DNA from 3 places in the Priestia sp. TGN 0903 genome. Region 3 is predicted to be linked to each of the others. Evidence: riboswitches for the same ligand, from Rfam matches in the RefSeq annotation. Region 3 holds a riboswitch; each other region holds the start of a gene.
The links. Region 3 has a riboswitch for cobalamin ahead of nikA (nickel ABC transporter substrate-binding protein). Riboswitches for the same ligand answer to the same signal wherever they lie in the genome.

Region 1: another riboswitch for cobalamin. It lies ahead of ACRPLY_RS23655 (sodium:proton antiporter); the one in region 3 lies ahead of nikA (nickel ABC transporter substrate-binding protein).
Region 2: another riboswitch for cobalamin. It lies ahead of metE (5-methyltetrahydropteroyltriglutamate--homocysteine S-methyltransferase); the one in region 3 lies ahead of nikA (nickel ABC transporter substrate-binding protein).

Annotation. Positions count from the first base shown of each region.
Region 1 covers NZ_JBOZGL010000010.1:16,033-20,302, reverse strand. Annotated here, with positions in the region: gene ACRPLY_RS23660 (M20 family metallopeptidase) at 1-840, opposite strand, end outside; gene ACRPLY_RS23655 (sodium:proton antiporter) at 1,072-1,869, opposite strand; cobalamin riboswitch at 2,003-2,185, opposite strand; gene ACRPLY_RS23650 (organic hydroperoxide resistance protein) at 2,291-2,710, opposite strand; gene ACRPLY_RS23645 (undecaprenyl-diphosphatase) at 2,862-3,455, opposite strand; gene ACRPLY_RS23640 (ABC transporter ATP-binding protein) at 3,602-4,270, opposite strand, start outside.
Region 2 covers NZ_JBOZGL010000002.1:768,519-772,788, reverse strand. Annotated here, with positions in the region: gene ACRPLY_RS10510 (acetate uptake transporter) at 1-21, opposite strand, end outside; gene metE (5-methyltetrahydropteroyltriglutamate--homocysteine S-methyltransferase) at 164-2,458, opposite strand; cobalamin riboswitch at 2,609-2,797, opposite strand; SAM riboswitch class I at 2,877-2,987, opposite strand; gene ACRPLY_RS10500 (hypothetical protein) at 3,068-3,319, opposite strand; gene ACRPLY_RS10495 (hypothetical protein) at 3,578-3,748, opposite strand; gene ACRPLY_RS10490 (metallophosphoesterase family protein) at 3,906-4,270, opposite strand, start outside.
Region 3 covers NZ_JBOZGL010000008.1:100,516-104,785, reverse strand. Annotated here, with positions in the region: gene ftsZ (cell division protein FtsZ) at 359-1,363, shown strand; cobalamin riboswitch at 1,366-1,556, shown strand; gene nikA (nickel ABC transporter substrate-binding protein) at 1,700-3,241, shown strand; gene ACRPLY_RS22775 (GNAT family N-acetyltransferase) at 3,311-3,838, shown strand.

The DNA.
Region 1 (4,270 bases), on a different contig from region 3:
ATCCGTCATACGTTTTGCTTCTTCTTCTGTAGAAACACGTAAATCCACGTGCGCTTCTGCATATTCCGGCACTACATTCGTACCGCTGCCTCCGGTAAATGTCCCAACGTTCACCGTTGTACCTTTTTCATAATCGGTTAAGCTCTGCAGAAAAATCACTTGGCGCGCTAGCTCTTCAATAGCATTGATTCCTTCTTTGTGGTGATTACCAGCGTGGGCTGCTCGTCCCCACACCTTTACGGTGAAAATACCCGCTCCTTTGCGCGACGTTTTTAACGCACCTGAACCCGCCACCGCAGGTTCTGCTACTAGCACTGCTTCACTTCTTTGTGCTTCTTCTTCTATATATTTTTTAGAGGAAATTGATCCAATCTCTTCATCTGAATTGCAGAAAAACACAATTTTTTTATCCATTTCTAAGCCGAGCTCTTGAATCGCTTTAATTGCCCATATTGATTGCACAATGCCGCCTTTCATATCTAAAATTCCCGGACCATAAAGCTTGTTTCCTTCTGTTCTTAGACTCAGCCTTCCCTTTTCCCATACCGTGTCAAAGTGACCGATAATTAAAAGCTGCTTCTCTCCTTCTCCAATCGTAAATTTCAAGTGGTTTCCTACTTCTTTTTCTTCTATGATTTCATACCCTACGCCTAAACGCTTCTGAAACAGCTGCGTTAAATACATTCCACACTGATCCACTAACTCTTTACTGTAGGACGGTGATTCTTTTTTCACAAATCCAACTAAATCTTCGAGCATCTCTTGTTCATGTTCTTTTAAATAACTAAATACGCTTTGTTCTACCATTACCTGACTCAAATCAATTCCTCCTCCAAACAACCCCTGCTGCTTGTGCATTCATTGCTTTTATTTATCGTACGTATGAGTATGTTCTACGTTTCACATAACGACCTTAAATTATCCTTAATTATAATGGTTTTCAGACAATTTTCCATCCTTAAAATACAGATAATACTTTAACTTATTCATAACCGACCGAAAATAGCCATAAACTTCAACAAATTTATACAAAAAAGCTTCAATCTTCAACAGATTAAAGCTTTCATTTTATTAATTGACATTTATTTTGATATTTTTCCCTTTTGACTTCACACTTACAAAAACAAACATAGACACTAAAAAAACAAACAAAATAACGCCAACCATTTCAAAGTTTACTTCGGCCCATGGATTAAAGAAAGTGAATGCTAAGTAGAAGGACACCCCGTATGCGAGGATAACAATAACCCAGCCCATCAAGCGGGAAGCAGATTGCCCAAACTTACTCGATTCATTCACCATTTTATGTACAATCAGTGAATCGATTGTATCTGTCAGCATCATACCAAACATAAATACTAGTCCTAATAAAAGCGGCGTATATTTGCCTGCGTTCCCTACAGCTAGAGACCACACGGCCGTTTGACTGACCGTTTCAGCCGCTAGGGCAAACAGCGCTCCTACAAGAATAATTAAAAAAGGATTCGTTGTTCCTTTTGCGATTTTCGGAATAAACTTCCCTTTTAACCCGCTCACCTGAAACTCTTCTTCTTTGTTTTTAGTTCGAAGCAAATGATATGTGTTTAATGTCCCAATCAGAAAGAGAGAGATGATAGATACCCAAGATGCAAAATGATCGAAATATGCTGGAAACGTAAAATTCTTCATCACTACGCCCAGCACCCCGGCCGTGACGGCCACCATTCCTCCATGACCTAGTGAAAACAGCGTTCCGACCCACGGAGCAAAACGGCTGCCCATTCGCCAATTATATCGGGTCTGGCCATCAATAAAAGCTAAGTGATCTGCATCTAATCCGTGCCTGATTCCTAATAAAAAGACAAGTAAAAAAACTGATAAACCTTCCATTTCCTACACTCCTTTTTTTAAAATAAAACGTAAAAAAGCCTCAATTCTATAGAAATTGAGGATGTGTCGGCATATGAAAATAAACAGTAATTGCTCACTGCGTACCTTGATACACCGCCTCTTTCCTAGAAGAGTCAAGTGTACAGAATAGGTAGGTCTCCTGGCTTGAGATCATCATTTTCTACCGCCTTCCCCGTTTTGAGTGACGATAAGATAGAAAACTCCCTGCTTACAGTGGCTGGACCGCTCGAGATTTGCACTCGATTCCCTGTTACCTCTTACGCTATGTAAGAGCACCTAAACTGTGCGAATGATTCATTTTCTTCCTCATTATACTAGTACTCCTTACAAATGAATAGAGAAAATTCAAATAAAAAAGCCCTGCTGAGCTTTACATGCTTAGCAGGGCTTTTTAAAGCAATTAAACTACTTCTACCGTTACGTCTACGTTGCCGCTGATTGCTTTTGAATACGGGCAGTATGAGTGGGCTAGGTCTACATATTTTTTAGCTGTTTCTAAATCTAAACCTTCGATATGAGCTTCAAGCGCTACAGCAATTTTCACTCCTTGATCAGCTTTATCTGGAAGCAGCTGAACCGTAGCTTTTACTTCACTGCTTTTAATTTCTACGTTATGTTTTTTCAACATAAATTCTAACGCGCTGTTGAAACAAGCACTGTATCCAGCTGCAAATAGCTGCTCTGGGTTTGTTGCTGTTGTTGCTTCTCCACCAAGCGCTGGAGGTGTTGCAACGTCTAAATTAAAGATATTATCTAAAGAATGAACTTCTCCTGTTCTTCCACCTGTGTTAACGACTGTTGTTTCATATAAAGCTTTCATGTATAAATCTCTCCTCTTTTTTAGTAATTTTATTAAAATTTTTTATTTATCGTTTCTGTAATTTAATTGTACACAATTTAATTTTAAAAAACAAGTATTAAATACATTAAAAATTTTCCAATAAAAAAAGCCGCGTATATGCGACTTTTTCTTAATAATATTGAGACTGTTCGTCATAAGCTGATTTTCGAAAAATAGACAAGTTGGTAATAGCCCTCATCAGTTTCGTATTAAAAATAACATAATGAATAAACAGCGCCAGCACGCAGCCTAGAATAGCTCCTGTTAACACATCGAATGGATAGTGAACGCCAACCCATACGCGTGAAAATGCAATGAGTGCACCCATGACAACCCACATGCGCCCTGAACGTTTGAAATGCAGCCAGATGGTAAAAGTGATAACTAATGCAGATGTAGCATGATCGCTTGGAAATGAAGAATTCGCGGCGTGATCAATAAGCTGATTCACGTGGTGAGAGATAAACGGACGATCTCGATAAGCAAATAAACTAATCACTTTATTGATAATGACTCCTGTGGCACAAGCACATAAAGCTTGAAATGCTACAACACGGCTGCCGTTTTTATTAATAAGTAAAAACAAGCCGAGTAAAACAATAAGTACATACTGGGCATAATCTGCAAAGAATACCATTAGCGAATCTACAAACTTCACATGCGAGGCGTACTGATTCACCGCATGGAAAATGGTATAGTCTACTGAATTAATAGCTGATAACATAATCGAAATCCTTTCTTATTTTTAAATGTCATTAGCTATCTTATCAGTTTCTGAAGAAAATGAACATGTTTTTGTCAGAAGCTTCCTAACTGGTATTTATAAATGACTTAGTCAGGCTGAGTGGTAAGTCAACAGATTTTTGCCCATTAACTTACCTGCGAATGATCCACGATGTTTTGTTGCAAAAAGATTTCTTCTAAAGAAGGCTCTTCTACGTGAATTTGATAAATATCGATGCCGCATTGAATCAATTCGCGAATAATCAGAGGGATATTTCTCTCTTTTTGAAGCATCACTTTTGTGTACGTGTGATGGTATTCCACGTCCGGACTCACCGTACGGAAAAACTGTTGAATATATGCTTTATGACTGCTTGGGTAAGGATCATGTTTAATCATCACCGTTTTTTTCGCTTGGTATTGAAAACGCAGTTCTTCCATTGTCCCTTCTACTAAAATAACACCATTTTTCATAATCGCTACACGTGTACAAATCTTCTCAACTTCATTTAAATTATGAGACGTCATAAAAATTGTCTTGCCTTGATTTTGAAGTTCTCTTATTAATTCATGAATGTGGAGAGCAGATTCAATATCTACTCCAGAAGTTGGTTCATCTAAAAAGACAAGATCTGGGTCTGTTACAATCGCTTGAGCAATTCCTAACTTCTTTTTCATTCCAAATGAAAACTTTCCAACTTTCTGATGGTCATGTCCTTCTAATCCTACTTTCTTCAGTACATTACTACAGTGTTCTTTAGAAAAACGATGTCCGTTTATCTTTAAAAAATAGCGCAAATGATTGAGTGCCGTCAT
Region 2 (4,270 bases), on a different contig from region 3:
CTGCGTGCTGTTGTTACTCATGTTGTACCTCCCTGATTTTAAAAACACCTTTAAAAAGATACAAAAATCTAAGGGAAGTGTCAATGGATATTTTTGGCCTTTAAAAAACCCATAAGACCAAGCAATGTAGCGTTTACACTGCTTGGCCTTTACTTTCTTGTTATTAAGCGTTTTGTAATAAATTTTTTCTTGTTTGTTTTGCAGACTCAACCATCACTTTTAAAGCTTCCACCGTCTCGCTGATTCCTCTTGTTTTAAGACCGCAGTCGGGATTAATCCAAAACAATGCAGGATCAAGCACTTTTAGAGCGCGGTCAATGTTTCGTGTCAGCTCTTCAAGCTTCGGTACGCGCGGGCTGTGGATATCATATACGCCAAGTCCAATTCCCTGGTTATACGTATGTTTTTCAAACGCATAAATTAATTCACCATGGCTTTTGGACGTTTCAATGGAAATCACGTCGGCATCAAGCGCTTTGATCGCATCAATAATCTCTTCGAATTCCGAATAGCACATATGCGTGTGAATTTGCGTCTCGTTTTGCACCGATACTGTGGCTAATTTGAACGCGTACACCGCGGCGTTCAAGTAGCTTTCCCAGTTTTCTCGTTTTAACGGCAGTCCTTCACGCAGCGCCGGTTCATCTACTTGAATCATTGAGATGCCCTGACTTTCAAGTGCTTCCACTTCTTTTCTAAGAGCAAGCGCAATTTGATTTGCCACGTCGTAGCGCGGGATATCATCACGCACAAATGACCAGTTTAAAATCGTAATCGGCCCCGTCAGCATTCCTTTAACAGGCTTATTGGTTAGAGACTGTGCGTAGACCGTTTCTTTGATCGTCATCGCCTGCTCGTACGAGACATCTCCGTAAATAAGCGGCGGCTTCACGCAGCGAGAACCGTATGATTGCACCCAGCCAAACTTCGTAAACTGAAAACCTCCTAATTTTTCACCGAAGTATTCAACCATGTCCGTGCGCTCAAACTCTCCGTGCACAAGGACATCTAAGCCGATGTCTTCTTGAATTTCAATCCATTTTTTGATTTCAGCGTTAATGTACGCTTCATATGCTTCATCGCTTAACTCTCCTTTACGCCACTTCAGACGCTCTTTTCGCACTTCTTTTGTTTGCGGAAAGCTTCCAATTGTTGTCGTTGGAAGAAGCGGCAGTTGAAACGCTTCTTGCTGAACGCGTTGACGTACGTCAAACGACGCTTGGCGCTGTGCTTTATAGCTGTGCAGCTGCTTCAGCTCTTTTTGCACGTCTTGATGGTTTCGAAAAGATGATCCATTTAATGCTTGAATCGCCTGTTTACTTTCACTTATTTCTTTTTCTATTGCTTCTTTTCCTTGCTGCACCGCTTTTGTTAAAAGCGTGATTTCCTTTAGCTTTTCATCTGCAAAAGACAGCGCGTTTTTTAGAATTGGCTCAATGGTTTTTTCGCTTTTCACCGTGACAGGAACATGTAATAAACTTGATGAAGGCTGCAGAATCAAACGGTCTTTTGATACGGCTTCTTCAATTTCACTGATTGTTAAAAGCTGTTCGTCCAAGTTTTCACGCCAAATGTTTCGTCCGTCAATCACTCCTGCTGCCAGCACTTTATCAGTTGGAAAACCATATTTATTAAGCGCCGTGAGATTTTCGCCTCGGTCATGTACAAAATCCAATCCAATTCCGTGAACAGGAAGAGCAACTACTTCTTTATAGTAATCTACGCTGTCAAAATACGTCTGCAAAATGACTTTTACATTCGGTGCCGCTTTTTTCAAAGCTTCATAGACTTCTTTATACAGTGCCAGGTCTTCTTTTGATAGCGTTGTAGCTAAAACCGGCTCATCTATTTGTACCCACTCCACGCCTTCTGCCTGCAGCTCCGCTAAGATTGTTGCATAAAGAGGAACAAATTGTTCAACTACTTTTTTAAACTCACTTTTTTTATATCCTTTTGACAGCTTCACAAATGTTACTGGACCTAAAATAACGGGTTTGCCTTTGATATTCAGCTTTTGTTTTGCTTCTTTGTAAAATTGAAGCGGGCGATTTTCTACAAGTGCTGGCGTACATTCCTCAAGCTCGGGTACAATGTAGTGATAATTTGTGTTAAACCATTTTGTCATCGTAGAGGCTACCGCACCTTTTGTTCCTCGGGCGATGTCAAAATACGTTTCAAGGGATACCGGGCCTCCGCTATATTCAAAGCGCTTTGGCACCAAACCAAACATAGCGGCTGTATCTAACACGTGATCGTATAAGCTAAAATCGCCGACTGGAATTAATTCAATTCCTGCGTCACGCTGTTTTTTCAGATGCCCAAGACGAAGAGCTTCAATTTCCTGAAGAAAGATATCTTTCTCTAGCTTTCCTGCCCAAAACTGCTCAAGCGCTTTTTTCCATTCTCGTTTTTCACCAATTCTTGGATAACCTACATTTGAACTTTTTACACTGCTCATTTTTTCCACTCCCTATATATTTTTTTATCGCTAAACTAAAAAATCTCCCTTTTCGAAATGAAAAGAGAGATGATACGCATACTTAACTAAAGTTGAGATAGCCTGTTTTTCTCAACACGTATTCCTCACTCCTCTCTATATCCCGTAGAGCTTAAGTGCATACAACAGGCAGGTCTCCTGACTTAGGTTCATCGCTTCCTATCCCTTCCCATTTCAACATGAAACAGTGGTTAATAAGTTGCTCCCCATTACAGTGGCGGGACCGCGCCGGCTTTTCACCGGTCTTCCCTTTTAAGCTGCGTACATTCGTTACACAGCACCTGATGCATTTCTATGAAATTGTTCATTCAAAACACCTTTACATAAAATAAAAAGCCTCTCTATCATGAATAGAGAGGCATAGTATCTATGAAATCCTCTCTTATTTTTCAAAGCTGTACGCTTTGCAGGATGTAGCACCTTTTTAACAAGATTGTTAAATGGTTGCCGGGCTTCACAGGGCCAGTCCCTCCGCCTCTCTCAATAAGAGTTTTAATTGTTTATAATATTTTGAATGTAGAGTCATCTTAACACCTTACATTTATGTTGTCAAAAGAAATTTCAAAAAAATTAGTTTTCAGGAGGCGTTGACGCTAATTTTTGCCTTAATAATTTGTAATCATCTTTTCGATGTGTTTCGATCAAGTCTTTTGCTCCTTGATGATACCCTGAAGAATAGATGTACTCTACCGCCGTTTCGATAAGCATTCTCTTTTCTTCCGCACATTCTCGGTCCATTAGGGGGAACAGTCTACCTAAAAGGTCATTTAAATCTTCCTTAATAAAACGATTGAGTCCTTCTTGCATCTTTTCGTTTGCCATGATAGCTCCTCCATTTGCTGTGTATGTTCTAAGTTTCTATAAACAGGCATTTCACTGTGAATGTTAAGATAAAGTTAAGTCATTAAACAGTATATCAAGTGAATATTTTTCTTCAATTACATATGTAATACAAATATATGACAAATATAGAGAATATATCATCATTCACTATCTATTATAACGCTTGACTGGGCCTTCTGCTACAAGGTTTCGTACGGTTTTCCAAAAGAGGTTGAGACATAACCAAGTGAATCCAATCTAAAGGCAAATGGGATACATGAGCTGAATCGCTTGTGACACCGCAGTTGATTTCCGTACAAGACTTCGCTTTCCGCGGGCGGTCGCTGAGCCTCCTCGTCGCATAAGCTCCTGTGGGGTCTCACGTGTTCCGCTTTTCCCGCAGGAGTCTTCGTCTTGTGCTCCAATCACCTGCTAGAAAGACCTATACACATGAAATCTACGTTTACCCTAATAAAAAAATGAACCACTAATCAAGATGCTTGATTAGTGGTTCATTTTTCATTTCGCCTAAAACCCTTTTTTCCCAGCCTCTTTTTTTTGAACCTAGCTTTCTACTTTCATGTTTTTACAAACAACTTCTTCGAGGTCGTCCAAAATCCTTCCAAAGAAGAGGTCCTAAAATGTCGTACCGGCTAACAAAAAACTCCGTAAGATTATAATTATTTAAAATTAAAGGCGGTTCAAAATCAAGGGGAGCACCCGCGCCTCCTGATAATACAAAATCAGTACCTCTTCCAAGCGTAAACGACCCGTTTCTGTTTTTTCTAATAAACTGCTCGTCATACGCATGCACGTGGCTGACTAACACTTTTTTCACGCGATGTTCTTGAATTAAATCAAAAAATTCTTGACTTTGAGGAGTCGTTACAGGAAAACCTCCCAGGTCTGACCACCGGCCAATATTTGGCTGCGCATGCATGGCTACAACGG
Region 3 (4,270 bases):
ATGGTTTATTATCTAGAGAAGCCCTTATTTCTAAGGGCTTTTTCTCATTTTGTCTATAAAAATATTATTCTCTTAGTCACATCTTACTCAAAATTAAATACAGACATCTGTCAAATGAATGATACAATAAGCTTATATGCCGTTTTGAGTGGGAAAACCAAAAAAGAGTTCGGCGTACTAACTTCAGAACAACAATAATTTTACATAAAGATGTAAAGATTTAAAGGTTAAAAGAGAAATGTATAAAATCTGTAAAACAAAAGAACAGTTACGCGTTAAACATAGGAGTAAAAGGTTCTTCACGTGTTTTTTCGGATAATAAGAGAAAGTAATTTTGATCATTGAGGAGGAACTTAGAATGTTTGGATTTGATGCAGATGTATCGCCATTAGTGCGAATTAAAGTAATTGGAGTCGGCGGTGGAGGAAATAACACCGTTAACCGTATGATTGAACATGGTGTACAAGGGGTAGAATTTATCGCCGTTAATACGGATGCTCAGGCGCTTAATTTATCTAAAGCAGATGTGAAAATGCAGATTGGTGCGGCATTAACGCGAGGATTAGGTGCAGGAGCTAATCCAGAAGTAGGAAGAGAAGCTGCAGAAGAAAGCAGAGAGCAAATTCAAGAAGTACTGCAAGGCGCAGATATGGTATTCGTAACAGCTGGCATGGGGGGAGGCACTGGTACTGGAGCAGCTCCGGTTATTGCCCAAATTGCCCGTGAACTAAATGCTTTAACAATTGGAGTAGTTACTCGCCCTTTCAAGTTTGAAGGAAATAAACGTACCAAGCAAGCAGTAGGCGGTATTACTGCGATGAATGAATCGGTAGATACCCTTATTGTCATTCCAAACGACCGCTTGCTTGAAATCGTTGATAAAAAGACACCTATGCTTGAAGCATTCCGTGAAGCAGATAATGTTCTTCGCCAAGGTATTCAAGGTATTTCAGATTTAATCGCTGTTCCGGGGCTGATTAACCTTGACTTTGCTGATGTAAAAACAATTATGTCTAATCAAGGATTTGCGCTTATGGGTATCGGACGAGCTTCGGGATCAGATCGAGCAATTGAAGCAGCGAAAAAAGCGATTTCTAGTCCGCTGCTAGATGCATCGATTGATGGAGCAAGAGGCGTGCTGCTGAACATTACGAGCGGCAGCAGCCTGAGTCTTTACGAAGTACAGGAAGCAGCAGATATTGTCACGTCCGCTTCTGATCAGGACTTAAATATGATTTTTGGATCTGTGATTAATGAAGATTTAAAGGACGAAATGATGGTAACCGTTATTGCCACTGGATTTGATGATGAAGATATTTCACCATCAGCTTCCACTTCTAGAGTTTCAAGAGCACGCTACTAAATTAAATAACCAGCTTTTATGGTGGCAATTGTTTTTCAATTGCCTTAAAAGGGAATCCGGTGAAAATCCGGAGCGGTCCCGCCACTGTAACAAGGAGCCTTATGTCAAAAAGCCACTGTCTATTTAGAGACGGGAAGGCGGTATAAGGCAATGACTTGAAGCCAGGAGACCTGCCATAAATCGCAGCACACAATAACCTACGAGGATAGGGAGGTGTTTTGGCAGAATCAAAAATACGATAAACAAGGGATACGTTTATCTGAATTTGTTGTGAAGGCAAGCACTTCTTTTTAGAAGTGCTTTTTTTGTGTATTAAAATAGAAGGTGGAAAAATGAATGATAAATAATAAAAAACTTGTATCTATGATATTTCTCGTGTTACTTTGCCTCACTGCTTGCGCTCCTAATGAAGAGAGCGTAAGTATAAAAGAAAGAAAGAAAACGGATAAAAGTGTGACGTTTTTATTTAATTTTACATCTGCAACGCTTGATCCTCATACGGACGATAATTATACAGCAGTTCGTGGGGGAGTAGGGGAGACGCTTGTTAAAATCAACGACGATTTAAAAATAAAGCCTTGGCTTGCTGAAAAGTGGGAAACGAAAGATAACGGCCTTACATGGACATTTATGATAAGAAAGAACATCACGTTTCAAAACGGAAAAGCGCTGGATGCAAATGCCGTTAAGTCTTCTCTTCAAAGAACGATAGACCAAAGTTATGCGATGAAAAACGCTTTAAATATTAAAGAAATGAAAGCGAACAGTCATGCGCTGACAATTACATTAAAAGAACCAATGCCTAAATTTCCTTCTGAATTAGTGCATCCAAATACAGCTATTATAGATGTTAATGCTTCTAATATAGCTAAGAAGCCCATTGGTACGGGTCCATTTCGCGTCTTGTCTTTTGATCAAGGAAATCAAGTAAAATTAGAAAGATATGAAAATTATTGGGGTGGAAAAGTGAAATTGAAAAGTGCGATCTTTGGATTTAACGAAGATGCTAATGCGCGAGTTGCTGCTCTTCAATCTGGAACAGCCGATATTATTTATCGCCCGCCTTTAGAAAGCTTGGGCACTTTACAAACAGATCCGTCTTTTAAAGTAAGTGGAGTACCTAGTGTGCGCACCCATTTATTGCTTTACAATCAAACTAATGACGCATTAAAAGACGAAAATGTAAGAAAAGCTATCGATACCTTATTGAACCGAAAAGAAATTGTTAGCAGCATCATGAACAATCAAGCGGCAGCGGCTCGAGGTCCATTTTTACCCCAATTTCCTTTTGCTGATAGTACTGCTAATGAGCAAAGAGGTATGACATCTGCTAAAAAATATTTAGAGAAAGCAGGCTATCAAATCAAAAATGACAAAGCAATTAAAAATGGAAAGCCACTATCGCTCTCTCTTGTCACATACAGTTCTTTGCCAGAACTGCCTTTAATTGCTCAGCTTATACAGTCTAATGCCAAAGAGTTAGGAATTACTATTAAGATTCAACTAGTTGAAGATAGCGATGAATATGTAATGGCAAAAGATGATTGGGATTTAGCATTGTACAGCCTTATCACAGCACCTAGAGGAGATGCCAGCTATTATTTAAGTACGAACTATTTGCCCGGCGGTGGTTTAAATGCCAGCCGGATTAATGATGATACGCTAACAAAAATGATAGAACAGTTAAATTCAACAGTAGATGACGCAAAACGAGATCAGTTAGCCAAACAAGCAACCGCTTTGATTAATAGAAAAATGCTGACGTCATCGATTGTACATCCAAACATTGTTGTTGCTTATAATCAAAAAGTGAAAAACTGGACAACAAATCCAAGCGAGTATTATATGCTGACTCAGCATTTAGACGTAACGCCGTAGTTAACATTGCAGCATAAGCAGAGAAAAGAAAAAGTATACAATGATCGTTAAAAGGATGTGACAGTAAACGTGCAAGAAGTACAAATGTATCAAATTAAAGAAGTAAAAGAAAAGGATGCTGAAGTGATTCAGTTTGTCATGAATATGCGGAATGAGCTATTTCCTATACTGGAAAAAAATCAGCTTCCTGTGGATTTGCTTCATTTTAATGAACATTACGTTCAAGCGAAAGACGCTGCTTTTTTTGCAGCTGTTACGGAAAATCAACAAGTAATTGGAACCATTGGTTTATACGCTTACGATGGACGGTTTCATGCATTAAAAGAGCGATATGAACATAGAACTGCAGCTGAGATTGTAAAATGCTATGTCGATCCAGCGTACCGGCGTCTAGGCATTGGACAGCAGCTGTTAAAAGCAGTTGAACAATTTGCCCAAAGTCATTTTTATGACACGCTGTATCTGCATACTCATCCTTTCTTACCTGGCGCTATTCCTTTTTGGGCTTCACAAGGCTTTATCAAAAGGCTAGCTGAACAGGACGAACCATGGAATACGCTGCACATGGACAGAAAAATACAACGAGTCGTAACGTAACGAGATCATACAGTAATTACCATGGAATCTGTATATGGGCTCATGCTATAATGAACGTAACTTACATTTATAGCCTGTAGGGCAAGTCCTTACAGAAAAGAACCACGTTTCGAATTGGCTGAAACGTGGTTTTTTTCTATAAAAAACAAGTAACAAAATATTTTTAAAAATATATATGAAATCGCTTTCAAAATAATGAAATATATTATATAATTACTAGTGTTGTGTTGTACTTTGTTAGTGTTAAATCAATATCCTACATGTGTGAGCCGATTGCCTTATGGTAGTCGGCTTCCTTTTTTTATAGTAGAAGTCTAAAGGGAAACAGCGTTCGTTAAAATGGCTGTAATTGTCATGATAATAGTTGTCCCAAAGGCCCACTTGAAAAGAAAGAAAAGTAGCAATCATTCCAAACCCTAACAAAGAAAGCAT